Regions from separate parts of the Streptomyces tuirus genome, predicted to be linked through region 1. Evidence: riboswitches for the same ligand, from Rfam matches in the RefSeq annotation. Region 1 holds a riboswitch; each other region holds the start of a gene.
What was found. A riboswitch is a leader RNA that binds a small molecule or an ion and turns the genes downstream of it on or off. The one in region 1 is predicted to bind cyclic di-AMP.

Region 1 (7,630 bases):
GTTCAGTCCCCGGACGGGTCAACCGGGCCCTTCTCTTCGCCCGGGAGGGCCGAATTCCTTGTGAAGAACTTCACGAACTTTCCCGACAGACCGTCGCCCGGAGGTCCCTCCGGACCCCGGGACACGCTCATTCGTGATCCATGCCTGCTCAGAAGCGGGCTACGCGACCGACCATGCGATGCCGTCCAGGATGTCGTGCTCGCTCACGATGACCTCCTGCGCGCCGATCCGCTCCATGATCGACAGGAGCACCAGGGCACCCGCCCCGATCACGTCGACCCGGCCCGGGTGCATGGAGGGCACGGCCGCGCGCTCGGCGTGGGTGGAGCGCAGCAGCCAGTCGGTGATCTCGCGGACCTTCTCGCGGGAGACGCGGGAGTGGTGGATGGCCCCGGAGTCGTACTCGGGCAGCTCCTGCGCGATCGCCGACACGGTCGTCACGGACCCGGCCAGGCCCACCAGCGTGCGCGCCTCGCGCAGCGGAACCGTCTGCTCGGCGAGGTCGAGCGCGGCCTCGATGTCGGCCCGCATCGCCGCGATCTGCTCCTCGGAGGGCGGGTCGCTCACCACGCCGTCCCGGACCAGGTGCCGCTCGGTCATGCGGACACAGCCGACGTCCACCGAGCGGGCCGCCCGGACCCGGTCGTCGCCCACGACGAACTCGGTCGAGCCGCCGCCGATGTCCACGACGAGGTAGGGCGTCGGAAGGTGGTCGCTCCCGGCGAGCTCCTTGGTGGCGCCGGTGAAGGAGAACTCGGCCTCCTGGTCCCCGGAGATCACCTCGGGCTCGACGCCCAGGATGTCCAGCACGCCGCGCACGAACTCGTCGCGGTTCTCGGCGTCCCGGGAGGCGGACGTCGCCACGAACCGCAGCCGCTCCGCCCCGTGCTCCTTGATGATCGCGGCGTACTCGCGGCACGCCGCGAAGGTCCGCTGGAGCGCCTCGGGGGCGAGCCGGCCGGTGCGGTCGACCCCCTGCCCGAGCCGCACGATCGTCATCCGGCGGTCCAGGTCGACGAGCTCCCCGGTGGCGGGGTCGACGTCGGCGACCAGGAGCCGAATGGAGTTCGTACCGCAGTCCACGGCGGCGACACGGGTCACTGGGCGTCCTCCTCGGCGGTCGTCACACAGGCGCCCTTGCGCCACCACTCGGGCAGCATCGCCAGAGCCTCGTCGCCCAGCGGGTTCACGCCCGGCCCCGCGGCCAGCGAATGGGCCACCAGGACGTGCAGGCACTTCACCCGGTCCGGCATGCCGCCCGCGCTCGGGAAGTTCTTCAGCTCCTCGATCTCGTCGCGCCGCCGGATGTAGTCCTCATGGGCGGCCCGGTAGGCCGCCGCGAGCTCCGGGTCCGAGGCCAGCCGCTCGGTCATCTCCTTCATCACGCCGTTGGCCTCCAGCGTGCCGATGGCCGAGTTCGCCTTCGGGCACGTCAGGTAGTACAGCGTGGGGAACGGCGTGCCGTCCGGCAGCCGCGGGGCCGTCTCGACGACGTCGGGCTGTCCGCACGGGCAGCGGTGCGCGATCGCGCGCAGACCGCGCGGGGGCCGACCGAGCTGCTGCTTGAAGGCCTCGACGTCGGCGTCGGTGGGCTCGGTGCGCGGGGTGGTCGGCGGGGGCGTTTCCATGACTGTCTTCAGGCTGTCTTTCTCTGGGTTCAGGTCACTGAGCGGGACTCGGGTCACCGGCCGGCGGCGTCGGCCTTGTCGACCCCGTCCCAGACGTTCGAGTACCAGGGGCGGTCGGCCGCCCCCAGGTCGGTGCGCGACTGCTTCGCCGCGTGCGGGTCGACGACGATGAAGCCCGTCTCCCCCGGCATGACGTAGTGCAACCGCCGCCGGATCTGCTGTTCGGCGTACGCGTCGTCCTGCCAGCGCGCCTTCAGGTCGCGCAGCCGTTCGACGCGCTCGCGGGCCTGCCGCCGTTCGCGCTGGAGGTCGTCGATCTCGGCGCGCTGCGAGACATACTCCCGCATCGGGTAGGCCAGGGCCACGATCAGCGAGCAGAGCACCAGGGCGAGCAGCGCGGCCCGGCCGGTCAGCCGCGAGCGGCGGGCCTGGCGCTTGGTCTGCGAACGGTAGACCCGGGCCGCGGTCTGCTCACCGAGCAGCCGGATCCTGGTCGCGGTGGAGAACCGGTCCCGGTCCTTCACGGCCATCTGTCCGCCTCCCGCTCCACCGTCACACGCGCGTACGTCCCCGGACACGGTACGGGACCGAGTACGGGGACGTACGTACGACGCTGCCTCTTGTGGCCGGGGTCAGCCCTTGAAGCGCGGGAAGGCGCTGCGGCCGGCGTAGACCGCGGCGTCGTCGAGGATCTCCTCGATGCGCAGCAGCTGGTTGTACTTGGCGACGCGCTCGGAGCGGGCCGGGGCACCGGTCTTGATCTGGCCGCAGTTGGTGGCGACGGCCAGGTCGGCGATCGTGACGTCCTCGGTCTCGCCGGAGCGGTGCGACATCATGCACTTGAAGCCGTTGCGCTGGGCCAGCTCGACGGCGTCCAGGGTCTCGGTGAGCGAGCCGATCTGGTTGACCTTGACCAGCAGCGCGTTGGCGGCGCCCTCCTCGATGCCGCGGGCGAGGCGCTCGGGGTTGGTGACGAACAGGTCGTCGCCGACGAGCTGGACCTTGTCACCGAGCTTGGCGGTGATGGTCTTCCAGCCCTCCCAGTCGTCCTCGAACAGCGGGTCCTCGATGGAGACGAGCGGGTACGCGTCGACGAGCTCCGCGTAGTACTCGGTCATGTCGGCCGCCGAGCGCGCCTTGCCCTCGAACGTGTAGACGCCGTCCTTGTAGAACTCGGAGGCGGCGACGTCGAGCGCCAGGGCGATCTGCTCGCCGGGGGTGTAGCCGGCCTCGTTGATCGCCTCGAGGATGAGGTCGAGGGCCTCGCGGTTGGAGCCGAGGTTCGGTGCGAAGCCGCCCTCGTCGCCGAGGCCGGTGGACAGGCCGCGGCCCTTCAGCACCTTCTTGAGGGTGTGGTAGACCTCGGTGCCCCAGCGCAGCGCCTCGGAGAAGGACTCCGCGCCGATCGGGGCGATCATGAACTCCTGGATGTCCACGTTGGAGTCGGCGTGCGAGCCGCCGTTCAGGATGTTCATCATCGGCACCGGCAGCAGGTGCGCGTTCGGGCCGCCCAGGTAGCGGAACAGCGGCAGGTCGCTGGCCTCGGAGGCGGCGTGGGCGACGGCGAGCGAGACGCCGAGGATGGCGTTGGCGCCGAGGGAGCCCTTGTTGTCGGTGGCGTCCAGGTCGAACATCGCCTGGTCGATCAGGCGCTGCTCGGTGGCGTCATAGCCGACCAGCTCCGGGCCGATCTGCTCGATGACCGCGAGGACGGCCTTCTCCACACCCTTGCCGAGGTAGCGGTTCGGGTCGCCGTCGCGGAGCTCGATGGCCTCGAAGGCGCCCGTGGAGGCGCCGGACGGGACGGCGGCACGACCGGTGCTGCCGTCGTCGAGGCCGACCTCGACCTCGACCGTGGGGTTGCCTCGGGAGTCCAGGATTTCCCGGGCTACGACGACGTCGATGGACGGCACGAGCATCTCCTTCTTGATGTGACGCGGTACGCGGGTCGCGTGGACCCGGCGAGGTGCGGGCCCGGTGGCTCGCGACATGAGCCTAACCGGCTCGGGGCGATCGGCCACCGGGTCGCCCACCCCATGGACAGAACCGAGCGTAAATTGTTTCCGAACGGAACAAAGCCGGTTGCCGAAAAAACCCCGCCCCGGTGCGTACGGGGGATGACGCACCGGGGCGGGGAGCCCGTGGGGACGGGGGTGGCCGCTGCTTACTTCAGGTGCAGCTGCTGGCCCGGGTAGATGAGGTTGGCGTCCTCGACGATGTCCTTGTTCAGCTCGAAGAGCTTCTCCCAGCCGCCCTTGACCTTCTCCTCGGCCGCGATCGAGCTCAGGGTGTCGCCCTTGACGACCTTGTACTCGCCGTCGCCCTTCTTGACCTTCTTGCCGGTCGGGGTGGTGACGGTCTTCTTCGCGGCCGGGCGCTCGTCGGAGCGGGAGGCCGGCTGCTGGGTCTCGCGGGACTCCGTGCTCTGCTCGCTCTGCGCGGAGCTGCCGGAGTCGGTGGAACCGCCGCCGGTGTAGGCGGCGCTCGACAGGCCCTTGCCGCAGACCGGCCAGGCGCCCTTGCCCTGACCCGCGAGGACCTTCTCGCCGATCTCGATCTGCTGCGCCTTGGTGGCCTGGTCGGCGGTGGCGGCGTACTTGGTGCCGCCGTAGCCGGCCCACGTGGAGGCGGAGAACTGCAGACCGCCGTAGTAGCCGTTGCCGGTGTTGATGGACCAGTTGCCGCCGGCCTCGCACTGGGCGACGGCGTCCCACTCGGAGGCGGTGGCGGCGGAGGCGTTGCCGGCCGCCATCAGCGGGGCGGCGACGGCGGCACCGGCGACACCGGCGACGGCGATGGCACGGGTGGCCTTGGACGGACGACGGTGCTTGCCCTTGCCGGAAAACAGCATGGTGGATCCCCTCACCGACGCCTGCGAGGTGAGCTGTCGGGTTCGGGCCGGTTGAGTTGCCCGGCCGTGTCCCTCCCGGGACACGGCTTCACCCCAAGCCCTTCCGGCGCAACTGGCCGGTCGGGCACCTACCTTGGGTCCCCCGCTCCTGCCTACGGCGCTTGACGCGACGACTGTTCCCGTACGGCCGCTGGCAGGATTCGGCGTTGCGGCAGCCGGGGCTCGCGGTGGCGAGCGGTCATGACCGTAGACACGCGATCCACGGAATTTCAAAGACGATCAGGGCTTCTGAGATCTATCTCTCACGGACCCCAAACAGGACATTCACCGCGAAGTATGACGCGAACTCGCGCGGTTTCGGGGTGACTTCCGCCCCCGTTTCCGCACTGCCCGAACGGCTACTTCTCGTCCCCTTCGCCCTCCACCGTGAGCTTCTCACCGGGGAGGATGAGGTCCGGGTCCGAACCGACGGCCTTCTCGTTGTCCTCGTAGAGCTCGTACCATCCACCGCTGACGTCAAGGGAGTCGGCAATGGACCACAGGCTGTCGCCGACTCCCACGATGTAGTCGCCCTGGACGGCGTCGCCGGAGCCTCCGTCGCCGCGCGAGGCGTGACGGCCCGTGGACTCGTCCGCACCGCCGCTGCCGGACGGGAGGGATTCGTCGGCACTGGGGCCGCGGTGGCGGCCGGAGCCGGTACCGGTCTGGGCCGAGGATTCGTCCGCCTGGCGCGAGTTGCCGGCCTCGCCGCTCCCGGGGGTGGCCGACGCAGAGCCGCCGGATCCCTCGTTCCGCGACGCCGAGTCGGCGGATTCAGACGACTTGTCCGACTTGGACTTTTCATCCTCCGTGCCGGGCGACGACGACGGGGACGAGGAAGGGCTCGCGGACGGCGACGACCCGAGCGAGTCGAGGAGGCCGGGCGAGTCCGTCGGGGCGGACGAACCGGATGCGCCGGAGTCCGAGCCCTCGCCCTGCTCGAGCCCGGAGAGCAGTCCGCAGGTGCGCCACGCGCCGACCCCCTGGTCGGCGAGGATTCTCTCGGCCACGGCTATCTGCTGGGAGCGGCTGGCCAGGTCGGCGCTCGCCGCGTAGTCGAGACCGCCGTGGTTCTCCCAGTCCTCCTGGGACAACTGCAGGCCGCCGTAGTAGCCGTTGCCGCTGTTCTGGCTCCACGCGCCGCCGGTCTCGCAGTCGGCGACCCGGTCCCAGGTCGTGCCGTCGGCCGCACTGGCGCCGGAGGCCCCGAGGAGCGGGATCGCGATGGCGGAGCCGGTCACCCCGGCCGCGACGAGGAGAGCCGGAGCCTGGCGGGGGCGACGGTGCCGACCGTTCCCGGAGAGCATACGGAGACCTTTCGCGAGACAGCAGTGACCGACGCGGCGTGATTCCCCGCCTCGTTGATGGGTGAACGTATAGGCAGTCGATCACTTGTCACAAGTTCATGCCGCGCAGATCACGTGAAGATCACAGGTCTGATGTTTCGTCACCTTCAGCCGGTGCTTCCGGTTCTGCCGGTGCCGCCGGTGCGAATTCCACCGGCAGCGTGCGCAGTCCGCGCATGATCAGGCCGCCGCGCCACCGCAGTTCGGCCGGATCCGCGGCGAGCCGGAGGTCCGGGAGGCGGGTGAGGAGGGTGGCGAGCGCGGTCTGGCCCTCCAGACGGGCGAGCGGGGCGCCGAGGCAGTAGTGGATGCCGTGGCCGTACCCGAGGTGCTGGTTGTCGCGGCGGGAGAGGTCCAGCACGTCCGGATCGGCGAACCGCTCCGGGTCCCGGTCCGCGGCGGCCAGGACGACGAGGACGGGGTCGCCGGCCTCGATGCGCTGCCCGCCGAGGGTGAGGGGCTGCGTGGCGAAGCGCCAGGTGGCGAGCTCGACCGGGCCGTCGTAGCGGAGGAGTTCCTCGACGCCGGTCTCCAGGAGGCCGCTCTCCCCGGCGGCGAGGGACGCCTGGAGCCGGGCGCGCTGCCCGGGGTGGGTGAGCAGGGCGTAGGTGCCGTTGCCGATGAGGTTCACGGTCGTCTCGAAACCGGCGAACAGCAGGATGAAGGCCATGGCCGCCGCCTCGTTCTCGGTGAGGTGCTCACCGTGGTCGGAGGCGCGGATGAGACCGGAGATGAGGTCCTCGCCGGGGGCGGCTTCGGCGGGCAGCGCCTCCCGTTTGCGGTGGATGAGGTCGGCCAGGTAGCCGCGCATCTTCTTCACGGACCGCGCGACGCCGCCCCTCGGGCCGCCCTGGTGACGGATCATCATGCCCGCCCAGTCGCGGAAGTCGTCCTGGTCCTCGCGCGGGACGCCGAGCAGGTCGCAGATGGCGTAGATGGGGAGCGGGAAGGCGAACTCGTGGATCAGGTCGGCGGACCCCTTCCCGGCGAACCCGTCGATGAGGGTGTCGGTGAGCTCCTGCACCCGCGGCGCGAACTCGGCGACCCGGCGGGGCGTGAACGCCTTGGACACGAGCCGCCGCAGCCGGGTGTGGTCCGGCGGGTCGATGTTGAGCAGATGCGTCATCAGCTCGGCCTTGCGCTCCCCCGGGATCCCGGTCTTGCCCTTGGCGTGTGCGGGTTCGTCGTGATGCGCGGGGTTCTTGGAGAGCCGGTGGTCGGCGAGCGTCTGCTTGGCGTCGGCGTACCGCGTGACCAGCCAGGCCTCCACACCGCTGGGGAGCCGCGTCTTGTGGACGGGGCTGTGCTCGCGGAGCCAGGCGTAGGCGGGGTAGGGGTCGCTCGCGAACTCCCAGGTGAAGAGGTCGGGGGCGGTCGCGGGGGTGCTGGGCTGGGGCTGGTCGGTCACGCCTCGACGGTATCCGGCTTTGAGCAGCGCCCCTCCACCGTCACGGCTCCGCCGAGCACCTCCCCGGGACTCCCCCGCCCCAGCCGCTCAGCCCTCGGCGTCCTGGATCGCGTCCCGGTACGCGCGGGCCGCCGCTCTCAGGGCCGCCTCCGGGTCGACGCCCTCCGCCTCGGCGCGGACTGCCAGGGCCAGGAGGTCGTAGCCGATGCCCTCGACGGGTGGGAGGGGTATGTCCAGGTTCGCCGTGCGGACACGGGAGGCCAGTTTGGCGGCGAGGGCCAGGCCGGGCTGACCGAGGGGGATGCCCTCGGTGATCGAGGTGCGCTGCTTCTCGACCGCCTTGGTACGCAGCCAGTGC
Region 2 (7,630 bases), 520 kb from region 1:
CGGGCTGGTCGAAGTGCGTGTAGTAGAGGTCGATGTAGTCGGTGCGCAGGCGCCGCAGGGAGGCGTCGGCGGCGGCCTTGATGGTGGCAGCGGACAGGCCCCGGAAGTCGGGGTGCTGGCTGACCTTCGTGGCGACGACGACGTCGGAGCGGTTGCCGCGTGCCTCGAGCCACGTGCCGAGGATGGTCTCGGACTCACCGCCCTGGTTGCCGTCGACCCACGCCGAGTAGACATCGGCGGTGTCGACGAAGTTGCCTCCGGCGGCGGTGTAGGCGTCGAGGACGGCGAACGACCGGTCCTGGTCGGCGGTCCAGCCGAAGACGTTGCCGCCGAGGGCGAGGGGGAAGACCTCGAGGCCGGAAGTGCCGAGCTTGCGAAGAGACGTCATGCCCGGTGTCAACGACCGCGCAGGAACGCCCCATTCCGCAACGGACGCAAAACTCCCGTAAACACAGCCGACGGCCCTGACGTCGGAGGGTCGTCGTCAGGGCCGTCGATGCCTCAGAGAAGGTGCACTGCTCAAAAAAGGTGCACTGCTCAGGGAACGTGCACTGCTCAGGGAACGTGCACTGCTCAGGGAGTCAGCCCCTTGCCCCGCAGCCAGGCCACCGGGTCGATGCCACTGGAGGATCCACCGGAGTGGACCTCGAGGTGCAGGTGCGCCCCGGTGACGTTGCCGGTGGCGCCCACGCGGCCGATGACGTCGCCGGTGCTGACCTTCTGGCCGACGCTGACGCCGATGGAGGACTGGTGCGCGTACCAGATCTCGGTGCCGTCATCGAGGGTGAGGACGGTCTTGTAGCCGTAGGAGCCGTTCCAGCCCGCCTCGGTGATGGTGCCGCTGTGCACGGCCTTGATCGGCGTGCCCGTGGGAGCGGCGAAGTCGAGGCCGGTGTGGTAGCCGGAGGACCAGTAGGCACCGGCCTGGCCGAACGTCGAGGTGAGGGTGTACGAGGAGGTCGGCAGCGTGTACTGCTTGGCGAGGGCGGCAAGCCGCTCGGCCTCGGCCTTCTTCTCGGCCTCCGCCTCCGCCTTCTTCTTGGCCTCGGCGGCCTTGGCCTTGGCTTCCTGCTCCGCCTTGGCGACGGCCTCCTTGGCCGCCTTCTCGGCGGCGGCAGCGGCGTCCTCGGCGGCCTTGGTCTCGATCTGCTCCTGCTGGTGCTCGACCTGCGCCATGATCCGGGCACGCAGCGCGTCACCGGCGCCGGTGCGGGCGCCGGACGCGTCCTGCGCGGTGTCCGCAGTGGCGGTGCCGAGACTGCTGAGCGGGGTGGCGGAACCTTCGGGGGTGTCGTCGTCCGAGATGAGGGAACCCACCGAGGGCAGGTCCGGCACGGAGATGGACACCGGGGGCTTGCCGGTCTGGGCACTGGCCATACCGCCGGCACCCACGGCGGCTATGACGCCGACGCCCAGGACGGTGGAGCTGCGGGCGAGACCTCCGCCGCGCTGCTTGGTGACGCGATGCCGGCCACGGACGGGACGGATGGACTCCTCGGTGGGGTTCCACTCCTGGAACGGGCCCTCGTCGGTGCGCTGACCGCCGAAGCCGAAGGTGTCGTTCTCGCGCTTCGGCGCGTACGGGGCCGCGGGGGCAGGCCGGTTGGACGCCACGTGGGCGTACTCCTTTCCTTCCTTCTCGCCTACCGGGTTAGCTGACGGGTTCGGAGCAGGAAGGTCTCCTACGCGCGTATACCTGCCGTGCTTCCACGGTGGCATCCGCCCGATTCACCCCAAGTGATGGTTCCCCGGTTCCCTTTCGGGATTCGGCGCGTGCGCACGGAGCCGCCTTCTGTGACGGCTGGGACGACCGCGCTGCGTTATCGAACGTTAATGGAGGCGCGAGGGGTATTCCAGCGATTCCACTTGATCATTAACCTTTTTCGCGCGGACTTACCTGCCACGACCGGTTCAAATCGGGCGAGTTGACCGCGCCGCAAGTGACTGACGGGTTTTGACGGTGCGTCAGTTGTTATGCGGAACGGGACGGTTCGCTCACCGACCGTAGCGATCCACCGGGCAAGTATCAGGAAGGCATGAGGAAGGCACCAGGAGGGCATCGGAAAGCACCGATGGCCGGAACCCTTTCGGATTCCGGCCATCGGCCTTCAGTAGCGGGGACAGGATTTGAACCTGCGACCTCTGGGTTATGAGCCCAGCGAGCTACCGAGCTGCTCCACCCCGCGTCGTTGTGTCACCAGTGTACGCCATCCGCGGGACCGCTCGCGCACACCCACCGACCGGGCCCTGCTCAGCCCGGCAGATGACGGTTCGGGGCCTTGGCCCGCTCCTCGTGTTCCGGGAGCACGACGACCTCCACGCCCTCGGCCGCGAGGAGGCCGCTGCCGTCGGCGTCCGTGACGAAGGTGTCCGGCTCACGCCAGGCCGTGACCACCCGCCGTACGCCCGCGTCGAGGATCAGCCGGGCGCAGGGAGCGGGGCGCGAGGCGCGGCGGGCGCAGGGCTCCAGGCTGCTGTACACCGTCGCGCCGGGCAGGCGCGGGTCGGCCGGGTCGACCTTGGCGAGGGCAGCCTCCTCGGCGTGCACCACCGGGTCGCCGGCCTCGCGGGAGTGGCCGCGGGCCAGTTCCGTGCCATCGGCGGCGACCACCACCGCGCCCACGCTGAACGCCGTGTCCGACGGCGGGCAGCGCTCGGCCAGTTCGCAGGCGAGGGCCAGCCAGTGGTGGTCGGCGGCGACGGGCAGGGGGCCGGCGCCCGGGGCGGTCGGCTCGTAGCGCATCAGGACCACGTCCTCGATCTGCCGCGACTCCAGCAGCCGGAGCCGGCCGCCCTGGTAGCCGCCGGGTCCGAAGAGACGGGGGGCCCGGGGGTCACCCACGAAGAGCGGGGCGAGGACCAGCTGCAGTTCGTCCGCGAGGCCCTGGGTGAGGAGCTGGGTGTGGATCAGGCCGCCGCCCTCGACCATGAGCCGCCCCACACCCCGGACGTCGTGCAGGTGCGTGAGCAGCCGCCGCCAGTCGAGGCCGGCGCCGAGCGGCACGACGTCGGTGGCCAGGCCCAGGGCGCGGGCCCGCTCGGCGCCCCGGTCGGTGGTGTAGAGGACCTTCTCGCCGCCGGTGTGCCAGAAGCGGGCGTCCGGGTCGAGATCGCCGGAGCCGCTGACGGTGACCTTGAGGGGGTACTCGGGCTTTCCTGCCGCCGTGCGGGCGGCACGGCGCTTCTCCGCGTTCACCAGCAGCCGCGGGTTGTCGGCGCGGATGGTGCCGGCGCCGACCAGGATGGCGTCGACGCCGGCCCGGACCTCGTCGACCCGGTCGAAGTCGGCCGGGCTGGACAGGAGCAGCCGGTCGGGTCCGGTGTCGTCCAGGTAGCCGTCGAGGGAGACGGCGGCGGACAGCAGGACGTACGGGTGAGGCATCGGTGCTCCGCGGTTGGTCGGGACGGCGGGACGGGACAGGGCTTGGTTCAAGTTTGAAACAAACCTACACTGGCGGCATGACGACTCGCTGGCTCAGCCCCGATGAGCAGCGCGCCTGGCGCGCCTACATCGCCGCCTCGCTGCTGCTGGAGGACGCGATCGACCGGCAGCTCCAGCAGGACGCCGGCATGCCGCACCTGTACTACTCCATCCTGTCCGTCCTGTCGGAGTCCCCGGAACGGCGGCTGCGCATGACCGATCTCGCCGAGCGGCTGAAGATCACGCGCAGCCGGCTGACGTACGCGGTCACGCGGCTGGAGAAGGACGGGATGCTGCGGCGGGAGGCCTGCCGCCATGACAAACGGGGCAGCATCGCGGCGCTGACGGACGAGGGGTTCGCCGTGCTGGAGCGGGCGGCGCCCGGGCATGTCGAGACCGTGCGGGGCTTCCTGTTCGACCGGCTCAGCGAGGAGCAGGTGGGGCAGCTGGAGGAGATCTCCACGGCGATCGCGCAGGGTCTCCAGGAGGACGGGGCCCGGCCGGCGGCGGACGACGTGCCGTGGCGGCGGAGGTCGTCGTCGCCCTGTTCGTGACGAGCATCACACAGGTCGGATCTCATTGCTTCAAATTTGAAGCACGAGTAGGGTTCCGATCGTGGATCTGCTTCAAATCTGAAGCACTATGGCTGCGCAGCCGAACAGGAACGGAACCCGGAGGCCCCGCATGCCCGACACCCCAGCCGTCGTCGCCACCCCGCGCTCGCGCGTCCGGGTCCCGCTGCGCTTCCACGACGGCTACGAGGCGGACGCCGAGCTCGTCACCTTCCACGGCCTGGCCGACGGCCAGGAGCACGTCGCCATGGTCCTCGGCGAGCCCGGCCCGGTCCCGCTGGTGCGGCTGCACTCCGAGTGCCTGACCGGGGACGTGTTCGGCTCGGCCCGCTGCGACTGCGGCCCGCAGCTGCGCGAGGCGGTCGAGAGCATCGCCGAGCGCGGCGGCGTGCTCCTCTACCTCCGCCAGGAGGGCCGGGGCATCGGCCTCTACAACAAGCTCGACGCGTACGCCCTCCAGGACGAGGGGCTCGACACGTACGAGGCGAACGCGGCGCTCGGGCTGCCCGAGGACGCCCGCGACTACACGGCCGCGGCCCAGATGCTCAGAGCCCTGGGCATCGGCGAACTGGACCTGCTCTCCAACAACCCCGACAAGGCGGACCAGTTGCGGACCCTGGGTGTCGCCGTCCGCGACCGGATCCCCACGGGCGTCTTCACCACCGCCCACAACGTCCGCTACCTGCGCGCGAAGGTCCTCCAGACGCAGCACACGCTGCCGCTCGCCGCGCTGACGGAGCTCAGCGCCGGCTGAGCCGCCCCCGGTCCGGCCGGGCTCCGAACCGGGCTGCTTGCCCCTCGGTTCATCGGGTACAGCCTTTGAAAGAGGGCGACCTCATCAGTACCCGGAGCTTTATGGAAGTGACCGTTTCGTGACCGATCTCGGCGGCCCCGGCAACCACCGGGCGAGGGGACCGGGCGACGGCCCGGAGGCCGTCGCATCGCAGATCGCCGATGCCGTGGAGAGTCTGACGGCGCTGTGGTCGATCGCCGCGCAGGAGGCGTCCCTGCGCCTGTCCCTGCACCAGTTGCGGGCGTTGCGCACCGTGCAGGCGGCGCCCGGCCTGAATCTGACGGCCCTGGCGGAGGGGCTGGACATCGGCCTGCCCACGGCCAGCCGCCTCTGCGACCGCCTGGCGGCGGCCGGCCTGCTGGAACGGACCCCGCACCCGGACACCCGCCGGGAGGTCCAACTGCGGCTCACGACACACGGACAGCACGTCCTGGGCGATGTCGCCGGCCGCCGCGCCCAGGCCCTGGCCACAGCCCTGGCAGCGATGGAACCGGCCGAACGGGCGGCACTGAGCAGGGGGTTGCGGGGTTTCCTGGCGGCTCAGAACACGCCGTCCGACGCCGGCGGGGCGCAGGGGCGGTGACGTAGGACGTCGGGGTGGGTGCCTGCCACGCGCCCGGTCCCTCAAGAGCCGGTCGCTGAGGGCCCAGACCCGGTCGCCCAAGGCCCGCCCCCTCAAAACCCGGTCGCTCAGGGCCCGACCCCTAAGACCGGCCCCACAAGACCCGCGCCACTCGAGCCCCTGCCCCTCAAAGACCCAGACCCTCGACGCCCGGCCCGCTGCCCCTCACGTCCCCGAGCCGTGGCGGCTCACTCCGCCGGCGGTCAGGACCGCCACGCAGGTGTCGTCCCGTACCGGCCGGGCCGCGCTGCCCGCGTCGCGGAGCACGACCGCGGCCGCCACCGCCGGGTCGCAGCCCGGCAGCACGCCGTCGTCGGGCGGTGTCCAGCGGCCGGGCAGGCCGTCGCTGTGCAGGACCAGCAGGCTGTCCGCCTGCCAGGGAACGCGCTGCACGGGTACGGAGGCCGGGGCCTGCGCGCCCACGATGCCGGGGTGGGACAGCAGCGCCTTCCACGTGCCGTCGGTCCGCAGCCGGGCGCCGACGTTGCCGATCCCGGCGAAGCTCAACTGCCCGGTATACGTATCCAGTTGGGCCACGGCGACGGCCGCGCCCCGAGTGGGCCGCAGAGCCCGGCCCAGACTCCGCAGGATCTCGGCGGGCGGCAGCTCGGCCAGGCCGCGCAGCTCCTTCACCGCCAGGCCGGAGGCCTCGGCGGCCTTCTCCCCGTGACCCAGCCCGTCGGCGAGCAGCAGGGTCAGCCGGTCGCCGCCGCGTACCCGGCCCCAGGCGTCCCCGGAGTGCTCGGCCCGGCCGAGGGGGACGTTGACGCCCCCGGCGCGCGGACCGGGCGGGGGCGGCCCCTGGTTGCGGGCGGCGGGCTCGTGGCCGATCCGGGCCATCACGACGGTGCCCCGGCCGGGCGCGCTGTGCAGATCGAAGTCGTTCGCTATGCGCCGGCACGTGCCGAGCCCGGCGCCGAGCGAGGCGGCGACGGTCGTGGTGTAGCCGTCGCGCATCGCCGCCGCGACGTCCGGGATGCCGGGGCCGTGGTCGAGCGAGACGAGCTGCACGGCCGCCCGGCGGCCGTCGCCGTGCCCCCGCTCGACGAGGTTGATCAGGACGCGCCCGCCGTCCGCGTGCCGCAGCAGGTTGGTGGCCAGCTCCGTCGCCACGAGCGCGGCGGTGGCGGTGCGGCTCGAGGGCAGGCCCGCGCGGGCGCTGGCCTCCTCGGCCGCCACCCGCACGTCCCGCACCCGGGTCGAGTCGTCCACCGGAACGTCCCAGACCCTGCTCATCAGGGCACCGTCCGGGAGGGCGGTACGACGGTGGCCCAGGCGGTGACGGTGACGGTGGTTCCCTCACCGGGCCGGCTGTCCACCTCGAACTCCTGCACCAGCCGCTTGGCACCGCTCAGGCCCAGCCCGAGCCCGCCGCCGCTGGTGTAGCCGTCGGTCAGCGCCTGGTCCAGGTCCCGGATGCCGGGTCCGGTGTCGACGAAGTCCAGCCGCAGCCCCTGCGACGACCCGGCGTCCAGCGGGGTGAGCCGCACATGGCCGCCCCCGCCGTGGACGAGGGTGTTGCGGGCCAGCTCACTCGCCGCGGTGACGAGCTTGGTCTGCTGCACCAGCCCGAAACCGAGCTCGGCGGCTGCCTGCCGGACCTGCTGCCGCACCCACGCCAGATCGGCGTCCGAGCCGATCGGCAGGCTGGCCGGACCGGCATGGCGGGAAGCCTGCATCACGGACTCCTCTCGCCCCGGCGCGTGGTCACGCCCAGCAGCTCCATGGCACGTTCGACGTCCAGGGCCGTCCGCAGGCCGGGCAGGGTGAGCCCCAGCTCGACCAGGGTGATCGCCACCGCCGGGCGCATCCCGGCCAGGACCGTACGGGCCGCCAGCAGCTTGGCCCCGGCGGCGATCTCGGCGAGCACCCTGCCCAGGAAGGAGTCGACGATCTCCACGCCGGAGATGTCGATCACGACCCCGCTCACCCGGCTGTCCGAGATCCGGGCCGTGATGTCCTGCTGGAGCTGCTCCGCCATCCCGTCGTGCAACTCCCCCTGGAGGGTGACCAGCAGGACATCGCCCAGCTGGAGGACCGGCACGGTGAAGCCGTGCCCGCCCGCGGGCCCGTGTCCCGCGAAGGCGGTCACCGCGTGCCCGCGTCCGCCGCCGCGCCGGCCGCCCGCAGCGGTGCGATCTCGACTCCCTGCTCGCTCAGCGCGTAGGCGAGCGCGTCCGCCAGGCTCGAGCGGGTGAGCACCGTGCCGAGGTCGATGCCCA
Region 3 (7,630 bases), 1.6 Mb from region 1:
ACGGGGCCCACCGGCACTTCTCAGGGCGCTACAGCTTCTCCACCGGCGCGTACCGCAGCAGCAGCCGCTTCGGCTTGGTGTCGCCGAAGTCGATCGTCGCCTCGGCGTTGCCGCCCGTGCCCTTGACCCCGACGACGGTCCCGAGTCCGAACTGGTCGTGGGTGACCCGGTCCCCGACCGCCAGTGACACCACGGGCTTCTCCGAGGTGCGGCGGGTGGCGAACCCGGAGGCGCCCGACGCCGACGAGCGCGAGCGGGACGACGACAGCGAGGCCGCCACCGCCGAGACCGGCCCGGAGGACGCGGGCGCGGTCGCTCCCGTCCGCTTCCACTCCACGTGGGCCGGCGGGATCTCCTCCAGGAACCGGGAGGGGGGGTTGTACGAGGGCTGGCCCCAGGCGCTGCGCAGCGTGGACCGGGTCAGGTAGAGCCGCTCCCGCGCGCGCGTGATGCCGACGTAGGCCAGGCGCCGCTCCTCCTCCAGCTCCTTGGTCTGGCCGAGGGCGCGCATGTGCGGGAAGACGCCGTCCTCCATGCCGGTCAGGAAGACGACCGGGAACTCCAGGCCCTTGGCGGTGTGCAGGGTCATCAGCGTGATGACACCGTCGCCGTCCTCCTCATCGGGGATCTGGTCGGAGTCGGCGACCAGCGCGACCTGTTCGAGGAAGTCGGACAGGGTGCTCTGCTCGTCCTCGCCGCGCTCCTGCTCGAACTCCATGGCGACGGCCGCGAGTTCCTGGAGGTTCTCGATCCGGGTCTCGTCCTGCGGGTCCGTGGAGGCCTGGAGCTCGGCGAGGTAGCCGGTGCGCTCCAGGACGGCCTCCAGCACCGTGGCCGGGCCGGCGCCGGACTCGACGATGGTGCGGAGGTCCTCCATCAGCGTGTTGAACCGCTTGACGGCGTTGGTGGAGCGCGCGGCCATGCCGTACGCCTCGTCGACGCGCTTGAGCGCCTGCGGGAAGCTGATCTTCTCGCGCTGGGACAGGGCGTCGATCATCGCCTCGGCGCGGTCGCCGATGCCCCGCTTGGGGACGTTGAGGATGCGGCGCAGCGGCACCGAGTCCTCCGGGTTGGCGAGCACCCGCAGGTAGGCCAGGACGTCCCGGACCTCCTTGCGCTCGTAGAAGCGGACGCCGCCGACGACCTTGTAGGGCAGGCCGACGCGGATGAAGATCTCTTCGAAGACACGGGACTGGGCGTTGGTGCGGTAGAAGACGGCGACGTCGCCGGCCTTGGCATCGCCCGCGTCGGTGAGGCGGTCTATCTCCTCGGCGACGAACTGCGCCTCGTCGTGCTCGGTGTCGGCGACGTAGCCGGTGATCTGTGCGCCGCTGCCCGCGTTGGTCCACAGGTTCTTGGGGCGGCGGGACTCGTTGCGCTCGATGACGGCGTTGGCGGCGCTGAGGATCGTCTGTGTGGAGCGGTAGTTCTGCTCGAGCAGGATCGTCGTGGCGTCCGGGTAGTCCTCCTCGAACTGGAGGATGTTGCGGATCGTCGCGCCGCGGAAGGCGTAGATCGACTGGTCGGCGTCACCCACCACGCACAGCTCGGCGGGCGGGACCTCCGCCTCGGGCGGGACGTCGACGGGGTGCTCAACGGTGCCGACGAGCTCGCGGACGAGGGCGTACTGGGCGTGGTTGGTGTCCTGGTACTCGTCCACCAGCACATGGCGGAAGCGGCGGCGGTAGTGCTCGGCGACGTCCGGGAAGGCGCGCAGCAGGTTGACCGTCGTCATGATCAGGTCGTCGAAGTCGAGGGCGTTCGCCTCGCGCAGCCGCGACTGGTACATGGCGTAGGCCTGGGCGAGGGTCTTCTCGAAGCCGTCGGTGGCCTGGGCGGCGAAGTCCTCCTCGTCGATCAGCTCGTTCTTCAGGTTGCTGATCTTGGCGCTGAAGGACTTGGGCGGGAAGCGCTTGGGGTCGAGGTCCAGGTCGCGGCAGACCAGGGCCATGAGGCGCTTGGAGTCGGCGGCGTCGTAGATCGAGAAGGAGGAGGTGAAGCCGAGCTTCTTGCTCTCCCGGCGCAGGATGCGCACGCACGCGCTGTGGAAGGTCATGACCCACATGGCGTTGGCGCGCGGGCCGACGAGCTGCTCGACGCGCTCCTTCATCTCGCCGGCGGCCTTGTTGGTGAAGGTGATCGCGAGGATCTGGCCGGGGTGCACGTCCCGCTCGGCGAGCAGGTGGGCGATGCGGTGCGTGAGCACCCGGGTCTTGCCGGAGCCGGCTCCGGCCACGATGAGCAGCGGGGAGCCGGAGTGGACGACGGCGGCGCGCTGGTTGTCGTTCAGCCCTTCCAGCAGCGCGGCGGAGTCGATCACCGGGCGGGGGGCGCCGTCGCGGTAGTAGCCTCCCCCACTCTCGGCTCCGCTCGAGCGGGGGGACCCCCATCGGTGCGGGGGCGCGTCGAACTTCCCGTCGAACAGATCGTCCGGAATCGGCTCCGGTACGTGATCGTCCTCGGGTGGCGGCGGGGGCTCGTCGGCCGGGCCCCGCTGGGCCTGGAGGTTCGCCAGGAAGTTGTCGTCAAAGAGGCTGCTCATCGCTCTCCGAGTCTAGGGCGCCCCACTGACAGCCCGCCGCCGCCCTGAGAACATCGCCCCGCGCCGGGGCACCCGCGGGCCGGACCGGCGGCGCGTTGTCGCCCTCCATGACAGCACGATCACGGGCTGCTACACCCCCCGCAATTGCGGATGATTCGTGATCAAACCCCCTCGATCGCTCACTCTCGGCAACGCTCGGGAACAAGGTCACGAAAATGTATCGGGCATATCACCCATCAACCTTCACAGGCGCCACACGAGTTGGCTACCGTGCGACCAGGCCGCATGACCCCCACCGGCGAACGTCGCCGGGCCGCGCGGCCTCCGCCGAGTCCGGCACGCCGCAGCGGCAGCCGGAGCCGGGGACCCAACCGTGAACCTGGGGTGAATCGGCCCGGCTCCCTGTACGGAGACGGCCGTAGGGCAAACCTTCCGAACCACCCGCCCGAACCCGACAGCTAACTCGGTAGGCGGAACGTGGAAGGAGTCGCCTCCCTTGGCGTCGCACCGCAAGTCGCGCCCTACGGGTACGCGCGTGGCAGGCATACGGACCCCCGCCCTCGCAACGGCGGCCCTCACCTCCGTGGCCCTGCTGTCCCAGTCGGCCAACGCCGCCCCCGCGGCCGACGACAAGCCCAGCCTGGAGGAAGTCGAGAAGAAGGTCGACGACCTGTACCGCCAGGCAGAGTCGGCGACCGACAAGTACAACGCGGCCAAGGAGCAGACCGCGAAGCAGCGCAAGCGCGTCGACACCCTCCTCGACGACGTCGCCGAGCGCACCCAGAAGCTCAACGAGGCGCGCGAGGAGCTGGGGTCCTTCGCCTCCGCCCAGTACCGTACCGGCGCCGCCGCCCCGGACACCGCGACGTTCCTGCTCGCGGACACCCCGCAGGACTACTTCGACCAGACCCAGCTGATGGACCGGATGACCGGCCGGCAGAAGGTCGCGGTCGACGACTACGTCACGCAGCAGTCCGAGACGATGAAGAAGCGGCAGGAGGCCACCGAGAGCCTCGAGACGCTCACCGACTCGCAGGCCGGCCTGCGGACGGCCAAGGCCACCGTCCAGCGGAAGCTCGCCGACGCCCGCGAGCTGATGTCGAAGCTGACCGCCGAGGAGAAGGCCCGGCTCGCGGCGATCGAGAAGGAGAAGCGGGCGGAGGCCACCCGGAAGGCCGACGAGCTGGCCCGGCAGCAGGCCGCGCAGCAGAAGGCCCAGGACGAGGCGGCTCGGCAGCAGGACAGCGGGTCCTCCTCGTCGGGGTCGGGTTCCGGCTCGTCCTCCTCGACGGCCCCGGCCGACTCCTCGTACGCCACCAAGGCCGACAAGGCGCTCGCCTTCGCCCGGGCCCAGATCGGCAAGCCGTACGTGTGGGGCGCGGTCGGCCCCGGCTCCTACGACTGCTCCGGCCTCACCGGGGCCGCCTGGAAGGCCGCGGGCGTCACCCTGCCGCGCACGACCTACGACCAGGTGAACGCCGGCACCACGGTCCCGCTCTCCCAGGCCCGGCCCGGCGACCTGGTTTTCTTCTACGACGACGTCACCCACGTCGGGATCTACATCGGCAACGGCATGATGATCCACGCCCCGAAGCCCGGCACGTACGTGCGCGAGGAGTCGATCTACTACGACGGCGAGTCCGCGATCCACAGCGTGGTACGCCCGGCCTAGAAGTCCCGCCAGGTTTTTGAGGGGCACACGCGCGTGCCCCTCTCTCAACCCGCGCGGCGCTCTCTAGCATCGGCGCTATGTCCGGTCCCTCCCTGTTTGCCACCTGGTGGGCGACGTATGCGCTGGCGACCGGCATCGTGTCGGTCGGTCTCGACTCGGCGGGGTACGAGGTCCTCTCCCGCATCGCCCTCGGCCTGGCCTGCGCGGCCTGGCTGGTGGCGGCCGCGGGCCTCGCCCAGCGGTGGCACGGCGTGTGGCGGGCGGAGACGCCTGCCGCGCTCACCCTCGTGGCGGCGACCGCCGTCCTCGGCACCGGCTTCTCCGCGGCAGGCCGGCAGCACCTCGCCGAGGCTCTGCTCGCCCTCGCCATGCTGCTCTGGGCGGTGCTGCTCACCGCGGAGACCCAGGGGTGGCGCGGAACGGTGTTCCTGCGGTGTGTGGCCACCGAAGGGCTCGCCGTGCTCGGCGCGACGCTCGCCGCGGCGGATTCGGCGGCCTGGCTCGCCCACGCGGCCCTGGTGCTGTTCTGGCTCGGGCTCGCCCTCTACTGTTTCGCCCTGTTCCGCTTCCAGCCCCGGCAGGTGGAGGAGGGACGCGGGGACCACTGGCTCGCGGCGGGCGCCCTCGCCGTGTCCTCGATGGCCGGGGCGAAGCTCCTCAGTGCCGACAGCTCGCGCCTGTACCTGTGGAACGAGGAGAACAGCAGCGCCCTGCGCACGACGACCGTCACGCTGCTCGTGCTCGCGCTGATCGCCTGCGTCGCCCTGATCCTCGCCGAGCTGTTCTGGCCGCGGCACCACTACGACGTGCGGCGCTGGGCGACCGTGTTCGCCGTGGTGGTGACGGCGGCGGCCACCCTGGCGGTCGCCGCCGCGCTCGACGTCGCCTGGCTCGACGCCGCCGGGGAGGTGCTGCTGTGGATCGCGGTGGCCGCCTGGCTCGCGTGCACCGCCTGGGCTCTCGCCGCCGCCCGGGCCGGCGCCCGGCGCTCCCGGGTCAGGTCCAGAGCACGGCGATGAAGATGTTCGCCGTGGTCAGCAGACCCACCAGGCCGAAGAGCCCCTTGTCCACCTTCTCGTCGTCACGCTTCACATAGACCAGGCCGAGGATCACGATCAGCAGGGCCAGCTTCACGCCGATCTTCACGTTGTTCACCGACTGGTCGTCGGCCTGGTTGAGGCCGACGAGAACCACTCCGGTGACCAGCATCGTGAACGCGCCGTGCAGCATCGCGGGGGTGAAGCGGGCGGTACCCTCGCCCATCGCCTTCATCTGGGTGAGGAAGCCTCCCAGGAGCGAGGCGATGCCGATGATGTGGAGGCCGACGAAGAGGTGGATGAGTACGTCCATGAGGCCGGAGCCTAATGAGGGGCCTAGAGGCACCCGACACCGGCCCAGTGATGCATATATGCGCCCCATAGCACCCGATCACGGTCACTCGCTCAGAATCCGGCGCATCGGTCATCACGCTGAGTGAAGTGGGCGGCGCCCCGGCGGGTCCACGGTCGCATACGGTCACCGTCGGTCCTCTCGCGCCACTTCCGCACACCCGCCACGGGCCCGGTACGGCGACGTTTAGCGTCCTCCACCAGGTGCCCGGCTCCCCACCGCCGCCCGGGCCAGGGGCGGCAGTCGGACACCACCGCCGAAAAGTCCGGCGGCGATCCGCTCCCCCTGTGCGGGCCGTCGCCGGACGCGCAGGCCGCCCGTCCGCTCCCCCCGGCAGCCGCACCCACCCCTCGGCGGTCGAGGAAAGGACGTGGCCTCCAGGTGGCAGCGCACCGCAAGCCCCGACAGCGCTCGACGGGTGGCAGCAAGGCCCGTACGGCCGCCACGATCGCCCTCGCGGGCGCGGCGACGGCGACGGGCCTGGACGGCACCGGACACGCCGAACCACAGCTCAGCCCCGCCCAGGTCAAGGCCGAGGTGGACGAGCTGTACCAGGAGGCGGAGGTCGCCACCGAGAAGTACAACGGCGCGAAGGAGAAGGCCGAGGCGGCCGGGCAGCGGCTGAAGGACCTCCAGGACCAGGCGGCGCGCAAGGAGGAGCGGCTCAACTCCGCCCGCGACGCGCTGGGTTCGGTTGCCGCCGCGCAGTACCGGGCCGGGGGCCTCGACCCCGCGGTGCAGCTCGCCCTGTCCGACGATCCCGACCGGTACCTGGAGAACGCCGAGTTCGTGGAGCGGGCCGGCAACCGGCAGAACGCCGCCGTCGCGGGCGTGCGCAGACAGCTGCGGGAGATCGAGCAGCTGCGCGGGGCCGCCCACATCGAGCTGACGTCCCTGAAGTCGCGGCAGACGGAGCTGAAGCGGCACAAGAAGACGATCACCGGCAAACTGGGCTCGGCACGGCAGCTGCTCTCCCGGCTCAGTGTGCAGGAACGTTCCCGGCTGGGCGCATCGACCGACCGTGCCTCGCGCTCGACGGGCCCGCGGGACACCCTCACGGCCCCCGGCCCCGCCACGGCCCAGGCGCCCAACTCCCGCGCCGCCACGGCCGTCTCCTACGCCTACCAGAAGCTCGGCAGCCCCTACGTCTGGGGCGCCACCGGCCCGAACGCCTTCGACTGCTCGGGCCTCGTCCAGGCCGCGTACCGTGCCGCAGGCGTCTCCCTGCCCCGTACGACGTACTCCCAGATCGCCGCCGGCCGCCGCGTCTCCCGCTCCGAACTCCTCCCCGGCGACCTGGTCTTCTTCTACGCCGGCATCAGCCATGTCGGCATCTACGTCGGCAACGGCCGGATGATCCACGCACCGAACCCCTCCGCGCCGGTGCGTGTCGCCCCGCTGGACGAGATGCCGTTCGCGGGGGCGACCCGGGTGGTGTGAGCGCCGGCGTCAGACCAGCCGGCGAGCCGTCGCCCAGCGCGTCAGCTCGTGCCGGTTCGACAGCTGGAGCTTGCGCAGCACCGCCGAGACGTGCGACTCGACCGTCTTCACGGAGATGTACAGCTGCTTGGCGATCTCCTTGTACGCGTAGCCCCGCGCGATGAGCCGCAGCACCTCGCGCTCGCGCTGGGTCAGGCGGTCCAGGTCCTCGTCGACCGGCGGCGCGTCCGTGGAGGCGAAGGCGTCCAGGACGAACCCGGCGAGGCGCGGGGAGAAGACCGCGTCGCCCTCCTGGACACGGAACACGGAGTTCACCAGGTCCGTGCCGGTGATCGTCTTGGTGACGTACCCGCGGGCCCCGCCACGGATCACGCCGATCACGTCTTCGGCCGCGTCCGACACGGACAGCGCGAGGAAGCGGACCGGCTGCTCGGTGTCGCCCATCAACGGGGCGCAGCGGCGCAGCACTTCCACGCCGCCCCCGCCCGGCAGGTGCACATCGAGGAGGACCACCTCGGGCCGGGTCGCGGTGATGACCGTGACGGCCTGGTCGACGTCCGCGGCCTCGCCGACGACCTCGACTCCGG

Region 2: it holds a riboswitch for cyclic di-AMP, as region 1 does, so the genes downstream of both, IGS69_RS16215 (M23 family metallopeptidase) here and IGS69_RS13800 (transglycosylase family protein) in region 1, are expected to answer to the same signal.
Region 3: it holds a riboswitch for cyclic di-AMP, as region 1 does, so the genes downstream of both, IGS69_RS21520 (C40 family peptidase) here and IGS69_RS13800 (transglycosylase family protein) in region 1, are expected to answer to the same signal.

The regions. Positions count from the first base shown of each region.
Region 1 covers NZ_AP023439.1:3,022,703-3,030,332, forward strand. The annotation lists gene IGS69_RS13780 (Ppx/GppA phosphatase family protein) at 160-1,101, opposite strand; gene IGS69_RS13785 (DUF501 domain-containing protein) at 1,098-1,628, opposite strand; gene IGS69_RS13790 (FtsB family cell division protein) at 1,682-2,158, opposite strand; gene eno (phosphopyruvate hydratase) at 2,261-3,541, opposite strand; gene IGS69_RS13800 (transglycosylase family protein) at 3,793-4,479, opposite strand; cyclic di-AMP (ydaO/yuaA leader) riboswitch at 4,483-4,649, opposite strand; gene IGS69_RS13805 (LysM peptidoglycan-binding domain-containing protein) at 4,878-5,825, opposite strand; gene IGS69_RS13810 (cytochrome P450 family protein) at 5,947-7,272, opposite strand; gene IGS69_RS13815 (nucleoside triphosphate pyrophosphohydrolase) at 7,360-7,630, opposite strand, start outside.
Region 2 covers NZ_AP023439.1:3,546,830-3,554,459, forward strand. The annotation lists gene IGS69_RS16210 (aldo/keto reductase) at 1-388, opposite strand, end outside; gene IGS69_RS16215 (M23 family metallopeptidase) at 574-1,614, opposite strand; cyclic di-AMP (ydaO/yuaA leader) riboswitch at 1,626-1,782, opposite strand; tRNA gene IGS69_RS16220 (tRNA-Met) at 2,113-2,186, opposite strand; gene IGS69_RS16225 (dihydrofolate reductase family protein) at 2,252-3,382, opposite strand; gene IGS69_RS16230 (MarR family winged helix-turn-helix transcriptional regulator) at 3,460-3,975, shown strand; gene IGS69_RS16235 (GTP cyclohydrolase II) at 4,106-4,747, shown strand; gene IGS69_RS16240 (MarR family winged helix-turn-helix transcriptional regulator) at 4,866-5,369, shown strand; gene IGS69_RS16245 (ATP-binding SpoIIE family protein phosphatase) at 5,574-6,644, opposite strand; gene IGS69_RS16250 (anti-sigma regulatory factor) at 6,644-7,087, opposite strand; gene IGS69_RS16255 (STAS domain-containing protein) at 7,087-7,500, opposite strand; gene IGS69_RS16260 (STAS domain-containing protein) at 7,497-7,630, opposite strand, start outside.
Region 3 covers NZ_AP023439.1:4,639,779-4,647,408, reverse strand. The annotation lists gene pcrA (DNA helicase PcrA) at 29-2,542, opposite strand; cyclic di-AMP (ydaO/yuaA leader) riboswitch at 2,872-3,030, shown strand; gene IGS69_RS21520 (C40 family peptidase) at 3,039-4,214, shown strand; gene IGS69_RS21515 (SLAC1 family transporter) at 4,292-5,233, shown strand; gene IGS69_RS21510 (hypothetical protein) at 5,211-5,564, opposite strand; gene IGS69_RS21505 (C40 family peptidase) at 5,985-7,043, shown strand; gene IGS69_RS21500 (LuxR C-terminal-related transcriptional regulator) at 7,053-7,630, opposite strand, start outside.